One region of the Undibacterium sp. FW305-107 genome, then DNA from elsewhere that is predicted to be linked to it. Evidence: predicted binding sites of a transcription regulator. Region 1 holds the regulator's gene; each other region holds the start of a gene.

Region 1 (6,110 bases):
TTTTTTCGCAATGCTGGCAGGGCTGTGATATTTTCTTGATTCATTTTAAGAAAACCAAGCATTCCCATGCACATCAATTCCTTTTCTTCGCACATCCGTCATATCGTTCTGGCTTCCATCACACTCTTTTGTGCTTCCACGATGGCGGCACCTGTTCTGCAAGAACACAGCATAAAAATCGATGGCAAGCAAAGGCGCTATTATCATTTATCTGATCCGGCTGCGACAACACATGGCCATCCTGTATTGCTGGTCAGCGGTTCAGGATGCGATGATTTTGCAGTTCGTTTGCCCATGTTTTTTGAACGCTATCCCGGAACGGTAAATGTCTATTACCTGGAAAAACCTGGCGTTGCCAAAAATGCCGATGGCAGCAAGTGCTCCGCAGAATTCCAGGCGGAAGATAAGCTCGATCAACGATTGTCAGATCATTTGAAGTTCTTGGCGCTGCAGCCTGAGCTTCAAAAAATGCCTGTACGCTCTATTGCAGTCTTGGGCTTTTCTGAAGGCGGAGCTGTCGCTCCTTATATTGCCAGGGACAGTAATAAAATAGGCTGGCTGGCGACCGCAGGAAGTGGTGGTTTGCCGCAGAGTGAAGAATTTTTGATCTTTGCAGACCACGGCGTGGAACCTTATGCCAATCCATTTTCACGCGATTATTTTTTGCATGTGTATGCTGAGATCAGGAAAGATGACAAGAATCTCAGGAAAGAGTTCTTTGGACATCCTTATGCGTATTGGTCTGGACATCTGTTTTCTGATCCTTTGATTGTGTACGCAAGCCTGGATATTCCAATGGTGGCAGCAATGGGTGAGAAGGATGAGAGTGTGCCGATAGAATCAGGACATGCCTTGCGGGATTACTTTTTGAAGCATCCGGAAAAAGATTTTCAGTTCGTGGAATTTCCAGGTGCCAGTCATGGTTTGAAGACTGCGAGGAGGAATGGGGCGCAGGAGTTTATTGCGGGGTTGGCTGGATGGTTTAAGGGGGATAAGAAGGCGTTTGAGTTGAAGTGATTGCAGATATGCATAACAGGCTGCTCAGCCTTGGATTTTATGGCAATCTTATTCACGTCATTCCTGCGTAGGCAGGAATCTAGCGGCGTTCGTGGTATGCCGTGTTGTTTGTTGAATATTGCACTTTGACTAAAGCGATTGCCCTTCGTAGAACCAAGCCGGGTCTCGGCCCGGCAGCCGAAATTCTTTCTTTGCGTCGCCAAAGAAAGAATTCAAAGAAATGCGACCCAGCGTCGTCGCCCCTGCGGGGTGCCCGTTTGTGCAGTACAAAAAATGGGAAATGCCCGAAACTCGCTACACTCAAACACGGGCATTTCTTGATCCATTTTCTGTACTGCACAAACGGCGTCGACACATGGGAACTGCAGAAAGTCAAAAACAACCCCAAAGTCAAAATCAACGTCAATACGACCTTGATCTAATTTTTAGATATACGATTGATCAAACTCTGATCAGTCAGTCTTTCAACTCAAGCTTCCAAATACCGCAAAGGATGCGCATGAGCAGGCCAGGCTTCAGCAAAGAATCCTGTCACTTGTTCCGTCGTCACTTCAGCCAATGTCGCAGGTGACCAGCGTGGTGTATTGTCTTTGTCTACCACCAGGGCTCGCACACCTTCCAGCACTTCGCCATGCTTGAAGCAATGACGTACCATGTTTCTTTCCATGCGCAGGCAGGCCGATACTGTCATGCCTTTACTGCGGCGCAGTTGTTCCAGTGTGACTGACATCAGTAGTGGTGAACGCTTTTGCATGGTGGCCAGGGTCTGCTGGGCGAAGTCGCTGTTGTCTTGTTGTAGTTTTTCACAGATCGCAGTAACGCTATCGCCTGCGAAAATGTCGTTGATGATGGCGTGTTGTGCAGCCAGTTTGCTGGTGTCCGGTTTTGCCTGGTCTGCAAAAGTCGCAGCAAAATCGCGTATTACCAGATGCAAGTCTGTGGCCGTACTTTCACTGAGCAAATTCATCAGTGCAGGTATTTCAGTTGTGGGAATATAGACATCCGCCAGCCCTGCATAAATGGCATCCGCAGCGGTGATGATTTCACCAGTCAATCCCAGGTAAGTACCAATTTCACCATCAGTACGCGACAGGAAATAACCGCCGCCCACATCAGGGAAAAGACCAATATTCACTTCCGGCATCGCCATCTTGGTACGCTCCGTGACGATGCGCAAACGACAGTCTTCACCTGCTTGCGCAATACCCATGCCACCACCCATGACCACGCCATTCATCAGCGCGATATAGGGTTTTGGATAGAAATGAATTAAATGGTTTAAGGCATATTCTTCAGTGAAAAAATCTTCCAGCAAGGCTGAGTCACCTTTGGGTGTGGCTGTACCCACATCATAGAAAAAACGGATATCACCACCAGCACAAAATGCCTTCTCGCTGCTGCTATGGATAAACACCGCACGCACATTCTGATCATCCTGCCAGGCCAGCAAGGTCGTCGTCAGCGCTCTTACCATATCGAGAGACAGCGAGTTCAATGCTTTGGGTCTGTCGAGGGTGATGTAGCCTATATTGTTCTTGACGGAGGTAAGTACAAATTCGCTCATGGTGGTTGACTATGCAGGGTAGGGGATGAAGCTGCTATTTTAACTTTGTCAGGCTTGGTCGTCACGGGGTGTCTATGCTTATGAGGAAATAGCGTAAGGACTGCATGCTCGTTGCTGTTGGGTTTGACTTTGGGTTTGACTTTGGGTTTGATGTTGCTGTTGTTTTTGACGTTAGCAGTTCCCATGTGTCGACGCCGTTTGTGCTGTACAGAAAATGGATTAAGAAGGACCGCTGTTTGAGCGAAGCGAGTTTCGGGCCTTCCCATTTTTTGTACAGCACAAACGGGAACCCCCCCTTCAGGGGGCGACGACGCCTGGGTCGCCTTTCTTTGAATACGTTCTTTGGCGACGCAAAGAAAGTATTTCGGCTGCCGGGCCGAGACCCGGCTTGTATCCACGGAGGGTAAACGTTTTAGTCAAAGTGCCACTTGCAACAAGAGCCACGGCATATAACGAACGCCGCTGGATTCCAGCTAAAAGCACGCTGGAATGACGGTTATTATGTGTACGGATTGTCGCAGAGTAATTCAGCGAATGATGATGTAAATTATCAACATCAAAACCATTCGCCCAACAAAAAGGACGCTTTCTAGCGTCCTTGTTTTGGATGTCCACAACCCTGTTCGGGTAAGGACTGGGGTCTTATGAAGCCGATGCCGGATCAGGTATGTGCTTGATGGCGTCGTGCTGATGGTCTTGCATTTTATCTTTATGCTTGATGACCTGGCGATCCAGTTTGTCTACCAGTGCATCAATGGCCGCATACAGATCATGCGCCAGACTTTCAACGTGGATATCTTTACCGCTGATATGCAAATTAATGTCGGCTTTGTGTCGTTTTTCCTTTTCCCGGAGCTTGTCCACCGTCAGGATGACGGCGATATCAATGACCTGGTCGAAATGCCGCCTGATACGTTCTAGTTTGGTATGTACATATTCACGAATTGCAGGAGTTACTTCGACGTGGTGTCCACTGATGGTGAGATTCATACTGTGCTCCTATAGTGATGTTACTTGCTGTAACGATAAGCTCCTGGCATTTATTTGCCTTGAGCTAAATCATATATAGCAATTCAAACCGTGATTACAAGGACTGCTTACAAAGATTTACGCAAACTCACTGGGGGGATTTTGAGGGCTTCACGGTATTTGGCAACTGTCCGTCGGGCAATTACCATGCCCTGTTCACCCAGCATGTCTGCAATTTTGCTATCAGAGAGTGGGCTTTTCTGGTCTTCTGCTCCTATCAGCTGCTTGATGAGTGCACGTATCGCGGTGGAAGATGCTTCACCCCCTGTTTCCGTCGCGACATGGCTGCCGAAAAAGTACTTCAACTCAAACATGCCATGTGGGGTCAACATGTATTTTTGGGTTGTTACACGTGAGATAGTGCTCTCGTGTAATCCTAGTGTATCAGCAATTTCGCGCAAAACAAGGGGGCGCATGGCAACAGCACCGTGCGTGAAAAAATTGCGTTGCCTTTCGACTATCGCTTGTGCAACGCGCAATATGGTCTCGAAGCGTTGCCGCATATTCTTGATGAGCCAGCGTGCTTCCTGTAGTTGCGCACCCATGCCTGCCTCGCCGCGATTTTGCTTCATGATGTTGGCATACATACTGCTTACCCGCAGCCTGGGCATGACATCCTGATTCAGCATGACTTGCCAGCCGTTACCGGATTTTCTGACGATGACGTCTGGTACAACATAGTCAGATTCATCGGCAGCAAAAGCGATGCCGGGTCTGGGTTTGCACATACGGATGACCGTTTGTGCATCGCGCAAATCTTCGTCATCACAGTCGAGTATTTTCTTGAGTTTTGTGAAATCTCTTTGCGCAAATAAACTCAGTTGCGTTTCAACAATTTGCAACGCCAGCCTGCGCGTGACAAAAGCAATCTTGGGCAAGCGCCTGATTTGCAGTGCCAGGCATTCTGAAGGGCTGCGCGCACCAACACCGGCAGGGTCAAAGCTCTGCAGCATGTTCAGGGCAAAAGCCAGTTCTTCTGGTTCTACGAACAATTCCAGTGGCAAACTGGCATGTATTTCATCCAAGGTTTCAGTCAGGTAACCGTTGCTGTCAAGCGCATCTATCATCAGCTCGACCAGGGCTCGGTCACGCGGCTCGCGCAGGTTCAGGCGCATCTGTTCCAGCAGGTGTTCACGCAGGGTGACATGGGCTGCGCCCAGTTGTGGGCGGCCATCTTCATCATCGCCAGACTTGCTGCCATGCTGCACGTCATCAAAACCCCAGTCTTCTTCACTGGAGGTGGTGCTGTCATTGCTGATGACGGTTTCAGCATCAGCCGCCGCAGGTTCTGCAGACTTGTCGCTGTCGTCTCTTGCTGCGGGTGCTTCCATGCCAGCATCGGCAGAGGTGCTGCTGGTATTGATGGCACCGTCTGCCAGCAGGCGCACGGCGTGATCGAGCGGATCATCGACGCGTTCCAGCATGGGGTTATCGGTCAGCAGCGTCTCCAGCTCCTGATGCAATTCCAAAGTCGATAACTGCAATAATCGTATTGATTGCTGCAATTGCGGCGTCAGGGCCAGATGTTGTGAGGTACGTAGTTGCAGGCTTTGTTTCATGATGATTCCCGTCACATCCGGAAGTGTTCTCCGAGATAAACGCGACGTACAGATTCATTTTGTATGATGTCGTCAGGCTTGCCACTGGCAAGTACCGCACCCTGGTTGATGATATAGGCGTGATCGCAGATGCCCAGGGTCTCGCGCACATTATGGTCGGTGATCAGCACACCGATGCCGCGTTCCTTGAGGAAGCGCACAATGCGTTGAATTTCGATGACGGCAATCGGGTCAACGCCGGCAAAGGGTTCATCCAGCAAGACAAAGCGTGGGTTGGTCGCCAGCGCGCGGGCAATTTCGACACGACGGCGTTCACCACCTGAGAGTGATAGTGCTTGGCTTTCACGTATCTTTTCTATCTGCAAATCTGCCAGCAGGGCATTGAGCCTTTGCTCAATTTTCTTGGCACCGAGATATTTGCCTTCACTGTCTTTTTGCAATTCGAGTACGGCGCGGATATTGTCTTCCACCGTCAGTTTACGGAATACCGAAGCTTCCTGGGGCAGGTAAGACAGACCCAGTACTGCACGCTCATGGATAGGCAGTTGCGAGATATTCACGTCATCAATCGTGATATCCCCGGCGTCGGAAGGCACCAGGCCCACGATCATGTAAAACGAGGTGGTCTTGCCTGCGCCATTCGGCCCCAGCAAACCCACTACCTCGCCACTTTTCAATAGCAGGGAAACATCGCGCACCACCTGGCGCGCGCCATAGCGCTTTTGCAGGCCCTTGACGAGCAAGGTGCTGCTGGACTGTGCTGTCATCTTAATTAGCCTGTTTTTCTGGTTTTGGTTGCAAGATGATTTTCAGGCTGCCAGAGCCATCCACATGCTGGCCACTGGTCGAATTGGTGCCGATGAAAAAGTCATTTTTGCTGTCGTAAGACAGGTATTCGCCTTCCTGTTCCTGGGTGACCCGTTTACCTTCCAGGTAGCGCA
Region 2 (6,110 bases), on a different contig from region 1:
CTATGTGGTTAACGGTCAGTACGACAAAGGCCTGGCATTGATGGAACAGGGTATTGCAAAGGGTGGTCTGAAATCTCCTGATGAAGCAAAACTGCATCTGGGTATGGCTTATCTGAAAGCAGGCAAGCGCGATAAGGCAGTTGAAACCCTGAAGTCAGTACAAGGCCGTGATGGTTCTGGTGATCTGGCACGTTTGTGGTTGCTGGTACCTGCAGATAAATTTGCACCTGCTGCAAAATAAGCTGACGGATATCTTCTTGGTTCGAATATCTACGCCACCTGCGGGTGGCGTATTTTTTTGTCCTGCATATAATAATGTAATCAAATGCAGGCAGATAAAAAAAGGCTGTTTTGCACAATGCAAAACAGCCTGTCAAATTCAGGACCGCAAGCTCTGATTACGGTACTGACGGTACTCCTTTGGATACTTCTTAATTACCCGGCCTTATCGGTGTAGCAGAGACAGGCCGGGCAAAAACTTTTTCATCAGATCATGAATCAAATCAAGAGTGGTATGCAGACTCACCATGGCTGGTGATGTCCAGACCTTCACGTTCTTCATCTTCCGGTACACGCAGACCAACCACCAGATCAACCAGTTTGTAAGCCACGAAGGACACGACGCCTGACCAGATGATGGTCGTGCCTACTGCTGTTGCTTGCGTCATGACCTGGCCAAAAATATCGTAAGGATCAGCCGACATTTTGTTGGTGACATAGTCAAATATACCCTGGCCGCCGAGAGATGGTGCAGCAAACACACCTGTCAACAAGGCACCCAGGATACCGCCGACGCCATGCACGCCAAACACGTCAAGGGAATCATCTGCACCCAGCAAGCGCTTCAGACCATTCACACCCCACAGGCAGATGATTCCTGCCAGCAGACCGATGATCAGGGCACCCATAGGGCCGACAAAACCACAAGCTGGCGTAATCGCGACCAGACCAGCTACCGCACCGGATGCACCACCCAGCATGGAAGGCTTGCCCTTGGACATCCACTCACCAAATACCCATGACACAGTTGCTGCAGCCGTTGCCAGCAAAGTATTGATGAACGCCAGTGCTGCGACATCGCCTGCTTCCAGAGCGGAACCGGCATTGAAACCAAACCAGCCCACCCACAACAGGGATGCACCTATCATCGTCATTGTCAGGGAGTGAGGTGCCATGGATTCTTTACCGTAGCCCACACGTTTGCCTATCAGATAAGCACCAACCAGGCCAGCGACCGCAGCATTGATATGCACGACGGTACCACCAGCGAAGTCCAGCGCGCCTTTTTGGAACAGGAAACCAGCTTTGGCAGTTTCTGTCGCCAGCGTTGCTGCATCCTTGATTGCATCAGGGCCAGTCCAGAACCAGACCATGTGAGCGACAGGCAGGTAGCTGAAGGTGAACCACAAGACCACGAACAAGAGAACTGCAGTGAACTTTGCACGCTCTGCAAACGCGCCGATGATCAGGCCACAAGTGATGGCTGCAAATGTCGCCTGGAAGGCTACATAGGCAAACTCAGGTATCACTACACCTTTGCTGAATGTCGCTGCAGTACCGAATGTTGCCTTGGCCGGATCCCAGATCCCTTTCAGGAACAGACGGTCAAACGAGCCGATGAATTTGCCACCTTCGGTAAATGCCAGTGAATAACCGTAGATACACCACAAAACCACAATCACTGCGAAGATCATGAAGACCTGCATCAGGATAGACAACATGTTCTTGGAACGAACCAGGCCACCGTAGAACAGGGCAAGGCCAGGAATGGTCATCAGGATGACCAGCAAAGTAGCAACCATCATCCAGGCAGTATCGCCTTTATTTGGCGTAGGTGCCGGTGCTGCCGGTGCGGCGGCACTGGCAGCAGCCGGATCAGCCGCCGCTGGGGCAGAGGCTGGTGCAACCGGTGCAACTACTGCTGCAGAGGCCGCAGGTGCCGAGGCACTGGCCGAAGCAGTCACCGCAGCAGCAGACGCTGCCGCTGGTTCAGCTTTGGCCGATGCATCCTGCGCTGATGCTACAGATGTAAAACCGACTGTGACCAGCAAAGCGGCCCCTGCCAGCATGTTCTTCAACAGTTTTTTCATGTGAACTCCCTGGTAGGCTATCAGAGTGCGTCGTTGCCGGTTTCACCGGTACGAATACGCACAACTTGTTGCAAGTCATAGACAAAAATCTTGCCGTCACCAATCTTGCCGGTGCGGGCTGCGGTTTCTATCGCTTCGATAGCGCGATCAACAATCGCATCATCCACAGCAGCTTCAATTTTTGTCTTTGGCAGGAAGTCGACAACATACTCTGCACCACGGTACAGTTCTGTATGGCCTTTCTGACGGCCAAAGCCCTTCACCTCGGTCACGGTGATCCCTTGTACGCCTATGGTGGATAGCGCCTCGCGGACCTCATCCAGCTTAAAAGGCTTGATAATTGCAGTAATCAGTTTCATGCTCGCCTCGATTTTTTTAAAATGTTTTAACTGCAGACAATACCAAAGTAGTTTTGCCTGTGAACTTGCCCGCTGGCGTGACATACAGTTTTTTCTCTGCATTCGTGCCCAGCGCTGCGATACCAAAATTCACACCAAAAAACTCCTTATTCACACCGATTTTCCAATCGGAATAAGAGTACGCACCATTGTTCTTGATGGTTTGATGACCAGCGTGCAAAGCCAGCGTGTAACCTTCAGGCAACTCAATGTTTGCACCAATATCCAGATAACCGCTGTTCTTGCTATCGATAAAACCGAACAGGTTGGTGACCGAGTGTGAATACTTGATATATGCAGGCCCCATGCCTAACTGGCCGTAAATTTCTGTGGTGTTGGCATCAGCAAAACCGGCGACCTTGTTCAGCCCATTGGATGGGTAGATATAAGTCAGGACACCAACATCATAAGAAACATCTTTGGTGATCTCGCCCTTTTTACCGGCGTAGATATCCCATTCAAGGTCACCACCACCGCCTGCATCCTTGGTCCATTTGATCGTTGACAACCATGTGCCAGCATAAAAGCCGCTAGGGTTATTCACATAATCAGCGCCGCCCTGCAAAGCTGGATCAAGACGCGATTGCGCAATCGCACGATAACGGTATTCGCTGACGACGCCAATGTTGAAGCTGACTTCATTGTCTGGTTTGGCTTCTGGCTTGGCATCTTCTGCATGGGCAAAACCACCAAAGAATGTTGTGGCTACAGCAGCGGCGATTACTAGTTTTTTCATTGCGCTTCCCCCTAATGATTAAGATTTGATTTGATTGAACTCTGGGCAGAATCTGTTTTCAGCATGTGGTGGCCAACAATCACTGCCACTCGCTACCACTTGCCCGGTCAGACTCTTAAATTCTTATTTCCCTTTCCTGTTAGCAGGAGTCGTGCCAACCATGGCTGTCACGCCAATAAATTGAATGTGCAGCACAGCACCCAGAGTGTATTAATATGCATACAGCCAGATAAACTCTGCGTCCCGCCTGTTTTTTATATTGCGCCGCAATACCAGTCGTGGTTTGGGCAAGATGCGCTATCATTGCTCCATAGGTAAAATAGCAAGCGAAAAAATCCACATTGCGCACCAATTTCGGGCATGACCGATTTCGCACAAAAAAGTGGCAAAGCATGATTTGCACCATAAATGTGCAATTACAAGATAGAGGATAAAAATGGATAAGCAAAATTTCTTTAATGACATGCAAGCCAAGATCAGCCAGGCACTGGAAAACTCACCTGCCAAGGACATAGAAAAGAATGTCAAAGCCATGATGAGCCAGGGATTTTCCAAGCTGGACCTCGTCACTCGCGAAGAATTTGATATCCAGGCACAAGTCCTGGCCAAGACCCGCGCCAAACTGGAAGCCCTGGAAGCCAGGGTCGCTGCACTGGAAGCACAGCAAAAAGACGATTAAGTACCAGACCGCATGTCACTCGCCGTACTCAAAAGCCGCGCCCTGAATGGTATGGATGCGCCACAGGTGACTGTGGAAGTGCATCTGGCAAATGGCCTGCCAGCCTTCACTATCGTCGGACTGCCAGAAACCGAAGTCAAAGAATCCAAGGACAGGGTCAGGGCTGCATTGCAAAACGCCCGCTTTGAATTCCCGAATAAACGCATCACTGTGAACCTGGCACCTGCTGATTTGCCCAAGGAATCTGGCCGCTTTGATTTGCCCATCGCACTGGGTATTTTGGCCGCATCCGGGCAAATCCCGGGAGATGCGCTGGAACAGTATGAGTTTGCTGGCGAACTCTCGCTGTCAGGTGAATTGCGGCCCATACGTGGCGCGCTGGCCATGACGTTTGCGATTTGCAAAAGCCAGCAGCACTCTGCACAGGAACCCGCCTTCATTTTGCCACGCGCGAATGCGGACGAAGCGGCACTGGTCAGCGACGCCGCCATCTACCCTGCAGATTCGCTACTACAGGTATGTGCTCACTTCGCTGGTGTGGATGGAGAGCAAAGACTGGTACGCCACCGCCCCGCCTCCAGACCCAGGCGGCCACAGTACGCCGATTTTGCCGAAGTCAAAGGCCAGTTACAGGCCAAACGGGCTCTGGAAGTGGCGGCGGCAGGATCGCATTCAGTTTTGTTGATGGGGCCACCGGGTACAGGAAAATCAATGCTGGCCGCCCGCTTCCCCGGCATTTTGCCTACCATGACAGATCAGGAAGCATTGGAATCAGCGGCAGTGCAATCCCTGACTTCAGGCTTTTCAATTGAGAAATGGAAAGCACGCCCATATCGATCACCACATCACACCGCATCTGCCGTTGCACTAGTTGGTGGAGGAGGCACCCCAAGGCCAGGTGAAATTTCGCTTGCGCATCGTGGCGTCCTCTTCCTCGACGAATTGCCGGAGTTCGATAGAAAAGTGCTGGAAGTTTTACGTGAACCGCTGGAGTCTGGTCATATCACTATTTCCCGTGCGGCAAGACAGGCTGACTTCCCGGCACGCTTTCAATTGATCGCAGCCATGAACCCATGTCCCTGCGGTTACTTCGGCCATAGTAATGGCAAGTGCCGCTGCACACCAGACATTATCGCCCGCTATCAGGACAGGATATCCGGCCCTTTGCTGGACCGCATCGACATGCAAATCCAGGTCGGTGCCCTGCCGCATGCTGACTTACTCAAGCAAGCTGATGGTGAAGCCAGTGCCAGTATACATGCGCGCGTAGAAACCGCGTTTGAACGCCAACAACAGCGTCAGGGCAAGGCCAACAATCTTTTATCGACCACAGAAATTGATCTGCACTGCCAACCGGATGAACAAGCCGGGCAACTCTTGCGCAATGCCATGACCAAACTCAACTGGTCCGCCCGCGCCTACCACCGCGTATTAAAAGTCGCCCGCACGATTGCCGATCTGGCTGGCTCTGTACATATTACGACGCCACATGTGGCTGAGGCCATACAGTACCGACGGGCGCTCAGGGATCAGTAAAGCTGTCAGTGGCATTGAAATTATCATCGCCATGACCAGATAGGGGACAGCATTATTGTTTCGCTCACCAGGAGTTGGCCATGTCCCCGCAAGAAACCCAGGTTTTACAAAACTTTCTCGATCAACTAGTGAAAGTGCAAGACAGCAACAAGGATGCGCATGCGCTCAGCCTGATTAATGAGGCAGTCAGCAAGCAACCGGATGCGCATTATCTGCTGGTGCAAAGAGCCTTGCTGCTGGATCAGGCCTTGGTCAATGCCAATCAGCAAATTGCCAGCCTGCAAGCTGAAGTGCGTGAATTGCAAGCACAAAGAAATCCTGCTCCCGCAAGCAACTTTCTCGACCCTGCCGCTACTGGCTGGGGGAATAGCGCCAGCAACAGGGTTCAGCCTGCGGCAAACTATAGTGTTACAGGTAATGCGCTACCGCCGCCACTGCCTGCTGGCTATATCAGTGCGGCAGCACCAGCAGTTGCGCCAGCATCCGGCTTTTTTGGTGGTGGTGCTGGCAATGTACTTGGCACGGTGGCCGCCACAGCTGCTGGCGTCGCAGCAGGTGCGTTCTTGTACCAGGGTATAGGGCATTTGATGGGCAACCAGAGTAACCAGAATCATGCCGCCAGCGCTGACAGTTCTGCTGCGCAACTGAACCAGGGTGGGAGTGATTTGATA
Region 3 (6,110 bases), on a different contig from region 1:
CAAAGCCTTGACGGCAGCCTTGCGCACCACCGGGTCACTGGCCTGCAAATTGGCGGTGGCAATCAACATTTGCAGACGGGATTTGATTTCGCTATCATTTTCTTTCAGATAGGCTTTGTTCAGCAAGGGCAATTGTTCTGGCGTTGCTTCTTTTTCCAATGCAGTTGCTGCGACCAGGCGGGTATTTTTGTCCGGTGAAAATAATCTCAGGCCTGACAGCGCACTATCGAGTGCGGCACGCAGGCGGTTATTGATGGTGATTGCTTCTGCATCATCCGGCAGTTTTTGCATTTTCCCATTGCTAAGGTCTTTTGCCTGCTCACCATCGACCAGGTAAACAGCGACGTCCCTGGCAAACAATTGTTCATTTTTGAGTGCAGTCAATACTTCCACAGCCTCTTCATTGCCCAGGGCCGCAATGGAGTTGACGGCGGTAATACGTGCATCAGGATCTTCACCCGCCAGCGCCCGCAAGAGCTTGCCATCAATAGCCGCGTGCACTGTCAGGCTGAACACGAGCAAGATTATGCCCGCGCAGATTTTACGAAATATCATAGGCAACCAGGTCAGGGATGGAAAATCCGGAACAGTACTCAGGGCGAACATGCATATGCCCTGAGTATCTGCATCATTCCTTAAATATCACTCCTTGAATTACAGCTTTTGCTTACCTTCATTGCCCGGGATGAAAGGGCTCCATGGTTGCGCACGGATAGGTGTCTTGGTTTTGTAGACGACGCTGAACTGACCGTCAGCCTTGATCTCGCCTATCATGACTGGCTTGTGCAGGTGATGATTGGTTTTATCCATCGTCAATTCAAAACCGGATGGCGCCTTGAAAGTTTGCCCACCCATGGCGGCTATGACTTTATCAGTATCTGTGGATTTGGCTTTTTCAACGGCCTGCTTCCACATATACATGCCTACATAAGTCGCTTCCATAGGGTCATTGGTCACCACTGTCGCAGCATTAGGCAGTTTTTTGGCGACTGCATAGTCTTTCCATTTTTTGATGAATTCAGTATTCACCGGGTTTTTCACAGACTGAAAGTAATTCCAGGCTGCCAGGTGGCCGACCAGTGGCTTGGTGTCGACACCGCGCAACTCTTCTTCGCCAACAGAGAAGGCGACAACAGGTACATCCGTCGCCTTCAGGCCAGCATTGCCGAGTTCTTTATAGAATGGGACATTGGAGTCACCATTGATGGTAGAGATAACCGCAGTCTTGCCACCCGCAGCAAACTTCTTGATATTGGCAACGATAGTCTGGTAATCAGAATGGCCAAATGGGGTATAGACCTCATCGATGTCAGTATCCTTGACACCCTTGCTATGCAAGAAGGCGCGCAGGATTTTGTTGGTGGTGCGCGGGTACACATAATCTGTACCCAGCAAGACAAAGCGCTTGGCGCCGCCACCCTCTTTCGACATCAGGTATTCAGTCGCTGGAATAGCTTGCTGGTTAGGTGCAGCGCCAGTGTAGAAAACATTTTTCTCCAGCTCTTCACCTTCATATTGAACCGGATAAAACAGCAGGCTATTGAGTTCCTTGAAGACCGGCAAAACTGATTTACGCGACACCGATGTCCAGCAACCAAACACGACGGATACCTTGTCTTGCGATACCAGTTGGCGGGCTTTTTCTGCAAACAGCGGCCAGTTGGAGGCCGGATCAACGATCACCGCTTCCAATTTTTTGCCCATGACACCGCCCTTGGCATTGATTTCATCTATCGTCATCAGGGCCACATCTTTGAGCGATGTCTCCGAGATCGCCATAGTGCCAGACAGGGAATGCAGAATGCCGACCTTGATGGTATCGGCGGCTTGTGCTTGCGTGAGCCAGCCAGAAGCGGCCAGGGTCATTGCGGCAACAGCAGTTGCTTTCAAAACAGTACGACGTGACATGTTTTCTCCTGATAGTGGTGAGGTCATGGAAAGAAAAACCGAACTTCCACCAAGGCAGGTAGCAGATAACGTGCCAACTGTTAAAAACAAAAAAAACGAATCCCGCACGTAAGTAATTCAGTCGCTGCAAATCCGGTCTGGATAGATACGCAGGACGTCAGCCAAGACTTCAATAAGCGAAATTTACTAACTATTCCAGTGCATGTGAACTATGAAAACATCAGAAATAATTGACGAAAATGATGCAAAAATAACTTTAAAATATGCCAATTCCACTTTTCGGTGCGTTTGCGCGCTGAAATTGTGCAGAAAATAAGATCATTTTCTTTCGCATGGTTTTACCTGGAAACTAAGCAAAACAAAAAAAGTGCCAATTGAAAACATATCAAAAAGCAACAATCGATTCAAAAATAATTTTCTTTCATATGATGTAAGTCCATGTTTTATTGGACTTAATTCATAAGTTATTAGTAAAAATATGGAATTTTCAGGATATTTATCCGGGGCAGAGCTAAAACATATAAAACCTGATTGAAAAAAATAGCACTTTACATACTTGTTGCTCTAATATGTAGATATAAGGGAATTTTAAAAAAAGCAATATTTCTATTGGTTTTTTCCTAATGGTGGTCATGGTGAATCAATTTGATGAATTCAGTGTTCTACCGGCGGCTAATGCCGCCCCACAGCCCGCCTCGGTCGTAGGCATTTCCACGGATGCCAGGCTGCAATACCTGATCGACAATACCCCAGCCATCATCTATAGCAGCGTACCTACGGGTGATTTCAAAATGACTTTTGTCAGTAACAATGCCTTGCATGTGCTTGGCTACCATCCTGATGAAATGGTTGCTGACCCTAATTTTTGGTTTGAGCATATACACCCTAGTGATGTACCTGAGATTTTCTCCAGCATTGCCAAATTGTTTACCGAAGGTGAAAGAACCTACGAATATCGCTTCATGAGCCGCAGCGGCCAGTATGTATGGATGCACGACATGCTGAGGCTGATACGCGACAAGGATGGCAATCCTGTTGAAGTTGTGGGTTCATTGACCGACATCACCAAACGCAAGGAGATGGAAGCAGCTCTGTTCAAGAAAGGTGAAGAACAGCAGCTTTTAATAAAAAAACTGCAAGAAGCTCACGAACAGTTATTGCAATCAGAAAAAATGGCTTCAGTCGGCCAACTAGCCGCTGGTATCGCTCATGAAATTAATAATCCCATAGGTTTTATCAATTCAAATATCGGTAGTTTGCAAAACTACGTAGAAAAATTATTTGAAGTCATCAATCAGTATGAGGATTTAATACAGCAACAGTCCCCGCCAGCTGCCGTCAGCAAAATGGACGAATTAAAAGAAAAGGCGGACCTGGAATTTTTAAAGGAAGACATACAGGACCTGGTGCGCGAATCCATGGATGGACTCAAACGCGTGAAAGATATCGTGCAGTCTCTGAAGGATTTTTCCCATGTCGGCGAAACAGACTGGCAGGAAGCTGATTTGCACCAGGGAATAGACAGCACCCTGAACATCGTCAAAAACGAGATCAAATACAAAGCCAATGTTGTCAAAGAATATGGCCAGGTTCCTTTGGTGAAATGCATTATTTCCCAGGTCAATCAGGTTGTCATGAACTTGTTGGTTAATGCCTCACATGCCATCAAAGAAAACGGCATGATCAAAATCAGCACAGGGTGCGAGAAAGACATGGCATGGATCAAGGTATTGGATACTGGTTCTGGCATCCCGCAAGAAAACCTGAATCGCATCTTCGAACCTTTTTTTACGACCAAACCCGTAGGTAGTGGCACTGGCCTGGGTTTATCGCTTTCCTACGGCATCATCAAAAAACATGGCGGACGCATAGATGTACAAAGCGTCATGGGAAAAGGCACGTGCTTCACCGTCTGGCTACCTTTGCACCAGACAAATGCATCGACTGAGTCATGATACTGCTCTCTATCACTCAGCAGAGTCACCTACAACATATTGAAGTCCAGACAGGGCTATCGCCATGAATACGATAGAACACGACAGTATCGATATAGAAGCTGAGCTCAATGTCGCCATTGATACCAATGCATTGCATTTGCACTATCAACCTACCGTTGATTTGCAGACAGGGCATGTGGTTGGAGCAGAAGCCTTGTTACGCTGGCAGCACCCGATTCACGGCAGGATCCCGCCTGCAGTACTGATCCCGGTTGCCGAAAAATCTGATCTCATCGTGCGCCTGGGCGAATGGATTATCAAGCAGGTGTGCAAGGATATCGCCCAGTGGAATTTGGCCGGACTGCATCCACCCTGTATTGCCATTAATATTTCCCCCATACAATTGCAAAGTAATGACTTTAACAATCGACTCTCTGGAATACTGGAAAGTATGGCTGTCACGCCAGATAAAGTATCGCTGGAAATAACAGAACAAATACTGATGTATCGTAGCGATAGCATAGATAAGGTATTCAGCGACTTCAAAAAACAAGGGTTTACTCTGTCACTGGATGACTTCGGCACCGGTTATTCAGCCCTGAGCTATCTAAAGCATTACCCGTTTGACTATGTCAAGATTGATCAGTCTTTTGTTCAGGAATTACCTCACAATCTTGACGATGCTTCCATTACCAGAGCAGTAATATCCATGGCTCACAGTCTGGGCATCAAAGTCATTGCCGAAGGAGTCGAAACCGAGGCCCAATGCAAATTTCTGAGTGACAATATGTGTGATCAGATACAGGGACATTTCTTCGCAAAACCCCTGGACTCAGAGCACATGCAAGTTTTTCTCCAAGAAAACCCCATTCTGGACAAGCATTTGCTGCGTTTAGGCAAACCTGATCGTACCCTGCTCCTTGTCGATGATGAACCCAATATACTGAGTGCCCTCAAGCGTCTGTTACGCAGGGACGAATACCGCATACTGACCGCTGGTGGTGGTCATGAAGGTTTGGAAATCCTTGAAAAAAACAGGGTCGATGTCATTATTTCCGACCAGAGAATGCCAATAATGACGGGTGTAGACTTTCTACGGAATGCCAAGAAAAATTACCCTGATACGGTTCGCATCATCTTGTCCGGCTATACCGAACTACAATACATCACAGATGCCATCAATGAAGGAGCCATCTATAAATTCCTGACCAAGCCATGGGACGATGAGCTGATACGCGCGAATATACGGGAAGCATTTCACTATAAGGAAATGGAAGATGAAAACCGGCGGCTGACCTTGCAAGTTCAAACGACAAATCAGGAACTGATCAGTGCCAATAAACTATTGGCTGAAATGCTGGAACAAAAACAAAAACAAATCAGCCGTGATGAACTTAGCTTGAGCATCGTACGCGAAGTTTTGCAATACGTGCCCTTGCCCATTATTGCAGTGGATGATGAAGACATGGTGGTTTTCATCAACAATTCTGCTGAAAAAATTATTCCGCCATCAAGACTGGAACTGGGTTGTCAGATCGAATACATGATACCGGATGCTGGCCCGGGAATCCGCGAATTTTCTGAAGGACTATGGTTTCCCGTTCAGGTACACGGCCAACTTTACAATGCGCAGTGGAAAAACCTGGGAGGAAAACATAAGTCAACAGGAAAAATAGTCATGCTTATGGATGATCGTAATCGCCATTAAAAAGAGGGAAACAGCACATTAAACATCAGTCACAGATCAGGGCAAAATAAAAGAGTTTTTGCATTATCGGAGACCAGGTAAAACAATGAACAAAGAATTTCCCTTGTCAGGAAGTGGTGATCTGCCTGCATCTGCAACCCCGGTTCCAGATGCTCACATCCCTGTCTTTCATGTAGAACAAGACAAAGTGAAAGCTGATGCCCCTCTGCTCAACAAGATGGGCATAGAACTCGCACAGTTTCTTGATAGTAGTCCGGTACCAACCTTCGTCATTGATTCCAATCACGTCATCACCCATTGGAACAAGGCTTGTGAATTTGTTCTTGGCTACTCTGCAGCCAGCATGATCTCAACCCGCAATCAGTGGAAACCTTTTTACCGCGATAACCGGCCTGTGTTGGCTGACCTGGTGTTATCAGGTCACGATGATATTGTGGTACACAAGTTTTACCATAATAAATTCTCGCAATCCCAATTGATACACGGTGCTTATGAAGCTATCGATTTCTTTCCTGACTTGCATGAACACGGTCTGTGGTTGCACTTTACGGCAGCAC
Region 4 (6,110 bases), on a different contig from region 1:
TGCCTGTTCGGCAGCACTGGTAGTACCAGCAGCAGGTGTGCTTGCTTGTTGAGCCATGGCACTGGCAGCGGCGACACTGAGGACGAGGGCGATAAAGTTTTTACGTTTGATCATTTTTGGCTTTCAAGAGTTGGAATGGAAGACGATCAGTCTGCGCTGTTAGTGCAACTACCATGCCAAGTTGATTAGTTGGCTGTTTACCCCTGACAAGAAAATTGGAAACGATGCGACAAGTTGCGTAGTCAACACGGGCTGATGGCTACGCAACAGCTGCAAGGTTTGACGCTGTTCATGGTCCAGCAGTACGTGGAATATGCATATGTAGCGGCATGCCTGATATGCAGCAAAGTGCGGCAAAAATCTTGCTGCACGCGCAGCAACGCAGGAACAATATCTTTGTATGTGACTGGTATTCAACAGGCGTGGAATGGATCGCGATTTGGATCAGGATTTTTGCATGTCTTCCCGATAAGCGGATCGCGTGGCACGCTCTTTGCGATAGCACAAGGAAACATTTCCTTCAAATGCTACAGGAGCAACACGCATGAGTCTCAATTACCAATCAACAAAATCAGCACGAACGCCGTCCTTCTTTTCTCTCCGTCGCGGGCAAGTACCATTCCGCCGCTCACCCATCGCCAGCGTATTGGCTGGTGCTGCCTTGCTGGCGTCTGGCAGCCTGCATGCAGCAGATGGTCCCAGCGTCGCCGAATTACAGGCAGAGATCGCCCGCCTCAAGGAAATTATCGCCAAGCAGGCAATCAGTAATGCACCAGCCACGCCAACGGCTACTGCACAGGCTAATCCATCCGCCGGTACAGCAACTGCGCAAGCAGCGAAGAGCGCTCCGGAAGAAGTCGATACTCTGGGTGCAGTAACAGTACGCAGCCGTAACCGTATAGAACGTCTGCAGGATGTACCTCTGTCTGTTTCAGTGGTTACTGGCAAGGAACTGGATCGCTTGCAAGCTACCGACATAGGCGCGATTGCCCAGCGTGTGTCGAATGTATCCTGGAACCAGGGTAACCAACGCACCAGCAGTCTGTCGATACGTGGCATAGGCAAGCAAGGGCAGACCGAGGCGCAAGATCCCAGCGTGGGCCTGATCGTTGATGGTGTCAATTATGCTTATAACGCGCTCTCATCCAGTTATGACTTTACCGATGTCGATGCGGTGGAAGTTACGCGCGGCCCTCAAGGTACCTTGCTGGGCAAGAATACCAGTGTGGGTGTCATCAATGTAACGACACGTCGACCTTCATTTACACCTGATGCCAGCTACTCCCTGACTTTTGGACAGAACGATACCGTGCAAGGTCGCTTCTCTGCTGGCGGCCCTATCGTCGATGATGTGCTGGCATGGCGCGGTACCCTGAGTGTCAGTAAAGGTGCTGGCGATATCACTAATCTGTACAACAAGAATATTACCTACACCAATAAAGACAGGGTTTCTGGCCGCGTGCAGTTCTTGTTGACGCCAACCAAAGATTTTAGCGCACGCATTGCCTTTGATGCCCAGCCACGCGCAGGCGAAACCACCAATGGCCGCACCATCAATACCGCAACACCAACTACCTATGCCAATGGCAGTGTGAATACTCTGAGCACAGATGCCAGTGTACGTCTGGCACGCCGCTGGTTCACACAGCAGAGCAGCTATACTTATCTGAGGGACTATCTGAATGGAGGCGGGCAAAATGCAGTCAACAATGATTACCAGCGTCCCCTGATTACCGGCAGCAATGGTGCATCTGCCGAGTTGAACTGGAACCTGGGTACGCATACGCTGACTTCGATTACTGCCTACAAAGATTACCATTTCAATGCTGTCAATGACGAAGGAACACCATTTGACATCTACCGCAATGCAGGTGGTTTCTGGAATGATTATCGCCAGGCCAGCCAGGAAATTCGTCTGACTTCTCAACCTGGTGGCAAGGTCGATTACCAGACTGGCTTGTTCTTCCTTAATGTGACCAATAGCGCGGATTATCGCCGTCAATGGGCGAATGATGCGGGTGCCTGGTTTGCCAGTGCCAGTCAGTACACCACCCTGGACAAGGATACTGCTGGCCGCTATCTGCTGCAAAACTCGCTGGATGGCTTGAACATGTCCTTTAACAGTCCGGCTGGTCTGCAAAAAATCAAAAACAAAAGTGCTGCTGCTTTTGCCCAGGCCGACTGGCATGTCAGCGATGACTTCACTTTGACCACAGGTTTGCGTTATACCTATGAGAACCGCAAAAATACTGCCTCCACGCTGCTGAAAGACTATGGCAATGCTCCCGAGCTGAACCCTGTTGCCATCAATGGTGTGCAACTGGGTGGCTTTTCATCGAATAGTGCAGGCTTGCTGAATGCCGGTAACACCGACAGCCAACTGGCCCTGGCTGATCTGGCGGCCAGCAAATACTTCGGGACAACAATCACAGGCGCAGCTGGTACTGCCTACAATAGCTTGACGACAGCACAAAAAGCCCAGGTGGCAGCCGCCAAGGCCTTGCGCCAGTCACAAATCGGGGTAGTATTCAATCCAGTGCAGGCAGAAGCTTTCAAGGGTGGTTTGCCAGCTTTCGTGATCAGTCCATCTTATAAAATCAACGACAACATCACTGGCTATGCTTCCTGGCAGTATGGTGAAAAAGCGGGTATATCCCAGGTTACCAATGGGGTATCCAATCTGGTCAAGGCAGAAAAGACCAGTGCCTTTGAATTCGGTTTGAAATCCGCCTTGCTGGACAATAAGCTGATTTTGAATGCAGCATTGTTCGTCATGGATATCAAGGATTACCAGCAAGCCGTGCGCGTGCTGGATGTGTACACCACCAATCTGAACAATGATGGCACCAACTACTACACCTCGGCCACCGGCAATGTACCAAAAGTCAGGGCGCAGGGTCTTGAAATTGACGGCGTCTACAGTGGCTTGCCCAATACCCTGGTACGTTTCTCGGGTGCTTATAACGATGCACGCTATAAGAGTTTCACTAACTCTGCCCAGCCTGCTGAAAATGGCTATACCGGCGCTGCGCCATATCGTGATGTTTCGGGTCAGGCCTTGCCGGGAGCTGCAAAATTCAGCTTTAATGTGGGCGTAGATTATCGCTTGCCAATTTTGGGTAACAGGGAATTCCATGCCAGTACGAATACCCTGTATAGCAGTAAATATAATAGCGATAATTCCTTGTCGGATTATGGCTGGATATCTGCAAAAAGCGTTACTGACATAGCGATAGGCATAGGCAGTCGCAATCAATCCTATGACCTCAGTCTGGTCGTCAAGAATGCTTTCAATGACAGTACACCTATACTGAAAACCTGGAATAGCTATACTCCTGCAGTACCGCGCTGGATAGGCGTGACATTGAGTGGCAAGCTGTAGTTTTATTCAAGCAGAACAAACTGAAGCAAAAAACCCAGGCAGATGCCTGGTTTTTTTTGTTTTGACGTTACAAAACGATACGTACTGTTGGGCCTGAAACAGGTCGCAATAGCTGCTTGTTTTTAATTCAGCAGGGTGTTTTACAAATGTTTGAAAAATAAGCAGCGAGGAAATCCTGCTGATTACGGAAGGTATATTGAAAAATCCATATTTATCAAAGACTTATATTAAATTTGGCGTGAGTTTTAATGGTGGCGCGATAGTTGCTATTGATAGTGAAAATCGTTGTTTACTAATTATTTCCAGGGAGTATTTTCATGATTAAAACCCAGCATCAGCAAGGAGCACTTGATGTATAAGTCACTCAATAAGCCACTTGCACTCGCCGTCATATTAGCTTTGTCAGGCACAGCAATCAGTTTGAGTGCTGCAGAAGACAGCAAAGTTATCGCCAAAACCCAGGCTGCTGTCGCCCAGGGCTGGGCTTACCAGCCTTTGAAAAATCCTGAACTGCCAGCAGTCAAACAAAAAGGCTGGGTACATACTCCAGTCGATAATTTCATCCTGGCACAGCTTGAAGCGAAGAGCATCAAGCCCTCGCCAGATACTGACAGGGCCAGCTTCATCCGCCGAGCTACGCTGGATACCTGGGGCGTGATACCGACACCGGAAGAGGTACAGGCTTTCGTCACAGACAAGTCTCCCAAGGCTTATGAAAAGCTGGTGGACAGGCTGCTGGCATCAACCCGCTATGGCGAGCGTTGGGGCCGTCGCTGGCTGGACCTGACCCGCTATGCTGATAGCGACGGTTTCAATGCCGATGGCACACGCCCGAATGTCTGGCGTTACCGTGATTACGTCATCAAGGCATTTAACGAAGACAAACCATATAACCGCTTCGTACAGGAACAGCTGGCCGGTGATGAGCTTTTCCCCGGCAATCAGGAAGCCCTGATTGCCACAGGCTTCCTGCGTAACTACCCGGACGAAGTCAATGCCCGTGACCTCAATCTCAAGCAAGTCGAAATTGCGACTGACCTGACAGACACAGTTGGCTCGGTCTTCCTCGCCACCACAGTAGGTTGCGCTGCCTGCCACAATCACAAGTTCGACAAAATTTCGCAAAAAGAGTATTACCAGTTGCAATCCTTTTTTGTGAATGCCAGTGCCAGCGATGACATCCTTGCTGCAACTGGCAAGCAAAAAGAAGAATATGAACTCAAGCAGGCGAAATGGGAAGCGGCCACCAAGGATATCCGTGACAAGCAGGAAGTCTTGATACGCCCCATCATCGATAAGGCAGAAGCTGACCGCCTTCTCGGCTTTGTACCCGCCACGCGTGAATCCATCACCAAGCCAGAAAATGAACGCTCTGCCTATGACCGCTGGATTTATCACCGCAATCTCTGGACCATGCAGGGCCGTACCCGCAATGCTGTTAATCAGTTGAAAACCAAGGATAAAGAAGGCTACGAAAAATACCAGAAACTGGAAGCTGAGTTGAAGAAATTTGACAACATCAAGCCCAAGCATCCTGGTTATATCTCTGCCATGACTGAGCTCGGTCATGCGGAGGCGCCACCGACTTACATATTGGCGAATGGCATCTATGACAGACATCTGGAAGAAGTACAGCCAGCCTTCCTGTCACTGTTGACCAATGAAAAACCAAATATCGTGCCGACTGCCACCTCATCTGGCCGCCGCACTGCCCTGGCTAACTGGTTGACCAGCACCACTAATCCGCTGCCTGCCCGTGTTTTTGTGAACCGCGTCTGGGCACAGTATTTTGGCCGCGGCATTGTTGAATCAGTCAGTGATTTTGGCAAGATGGGTACCAAGCCCAGCCATCCTGAATTGCTGGATTATCTGGCCAGCAATTTCATCAAGGAAGGCTGGAGCGTCAAGAAATTGAATCGTCAGATTTTATTGTCCAAGGTTTACCGTCAATCCTCTGCAGAACGTGAAGACACCAAAGTAACAGATCCGACCAACAAGTTGCTGGCATCTTTCCCAAGGCAACGTCTGGATGCAGAACAGATACGTGATTCATTGCTGTTGGCTTCTGGTTTGCTGGAAGAAAAACTCGGTGGACCCTCTGTCTTGCCACCAGTGCCGAGCAACTTCAATGCTGGCAATGCCTGGGTCACATCGACCGACCCGCATGATTACCACCGCCGCAGCGTGTATGTCTTCACCCGCAGGAATATTCCTTACCCGTTGCTGGAAACTTTTGATATGGCGAACCCGCAACTGGTACACAGCAAGCGCGATGTGACGACGACAGCGCCGCAGGCACTGGCATTGATCAATAGTGATCTGGTGTTCCAGTGGTCACAGGCATTGGCAGGCAGGGTCTTGCGTGAGGCAGGCAATAGTGAGTCGGCGCAAATCGACCGTTTGTACCAGATTCTGTATGCCCGTTTGCCAGATAAAACCGAGAAAGCGACACTGTTAGGTTTCCTCGATAACCAGGAAAAAATCACCAGGAAGCAGATTGCTGACGGCAAAAAAGTGGGTGTGCCTGAAGGTTTTGGTGAGTCAGCCGAACTCAGAAGCAATATCGACAAGCTATATAAAACTGCTTATGGACGTTCTGCAGACCGTTTCGAAAAAATCGCCTTCCTGGAATTCTTAGAAAAACAAAAGCAGGCCAAAGCTAAATCTGGCCAAGGCGATGATGATGCTGACGCCAGCAGTGCTGCAGCCAGGGACGATAGCCAGAAGC

Evidence for each region. Region 1 encodes sigma-54, which starts transcription at its own class of promoters, with help from an activator protein. Its sites were predicted from a motif close to TGGCANGNAANCTGCTTT; they were not measured.
Region 2: a site for sigma-54 is predicted at 3,364-3,381, ahead of AC3WQT_RS10545 (TorF family putative porin). Genes of this name have one in related genera too.
Region 3: a site for sigma-54 is predicted at 1,967-1,984, ahead of urtA (urea ABC transporter substrate-binding protein). Genes of this name have one in related genera too.
Region 4: a site for sigma-54 is predicted at 3,635-3,652, ahead of AC3WQT_RS08025 (DUF1549 and DUF1553 domain-containing protein). Genes of this name have one in related genera too.

Annotation. Positions count from the first base shown of each region.
Region 1 covers NZ_JBYTAV010000007.1:217,127-223,236, forward strand. The annotation lists gene AC3WQT_RS17050 (alpha/beta hydrolase family protein) at 295-1,017, shown strand; gene AC3WQT_RS17055 (enoyl-CoA hydratase/isomerase family protein) at 1,487-2,581, opposite strand; gene hpf (ribosome hibernation-promoting factor, HPF/YfiA family) at 3,224-3,571, opposite strand; gene AC3WQT_RS17065 (RNA polymerase factor sigma-54) at 3,679-5,169, opposite strand; gene lptB (LPS export ABC transporter ATP-binding protein) at 5,181-5,936, opposite strand; gene lptA (lipopolysaccharide transport periplasmic protein LptA) at 5,938-6,110, opposite strand, start outside.
Region 2 covers NZ_JBYTAV010000004.1:216,287-222,396, forward strand. The annotation lists gene AC3WQT_RS10530 (tetratricopeptide repeat protein) at 1-241, shown strand, start outside; gene AC3WQT_RS10535 (ammonium transporter) at 504-2,090, opposite strand; gene AC3WQT_RS10540 (P-II family nitrogen regulator) at 2,111-2,449, opposite strand; gene AC3WQT_RS10545 (TorF family putative porin) at 2,466-3,224, opposite strand; gene AC3WQT_RS10550 (accessory factor UbiK family protein) at 3,661-3,903, shown strand; gene AC3WQT_RS10555 (YifB family Mg chelatase-like AAA ATPase) at 3,916-5,439, shown strand; gene AC3WQT_RS10560 (DUF2076 family protein) at 5,520-6,110, shown strand, end outside.
Region 3 covers NZ_JBYTAV010000005.1:444,023-450,132, forward strand. The annotation lists gene urtB (urea ABC transporter permease subunit UrtB) at 1-555, opposite strand, end outside; gene urtA (urea ABC transporter substrate-binding protein) at 655-1,908, opposite strand; gene AC3WQT_RS13770 (ATP-binding protein) at 2,541-3,863, shown strand; gene AC3WQT_RS13775 (EAL domain-containing protein) at 3,928-5,553, shown strand; gene AC3WQT_RS13780 (ATP-binding protein) at 5,639-6,110, shown strand, end outside.
Region 4 covers NZ_JBYTAV010000003.1:202,543-208,652, forward strand. The annotation lists gene AC3WQT_RS08015 (rhodanese-like domain-containing protein) at 1-114, opposite strand, end outside; gene AC3WQT_RS08020 (TonB-dependent receptor domain-containing protein) at 545-3,382, shown strand; gene AC3WQT_RS08025 (DUF1549 and DUF1553 domain-containing protein) at 3,734-6,110, shown strand, end outside.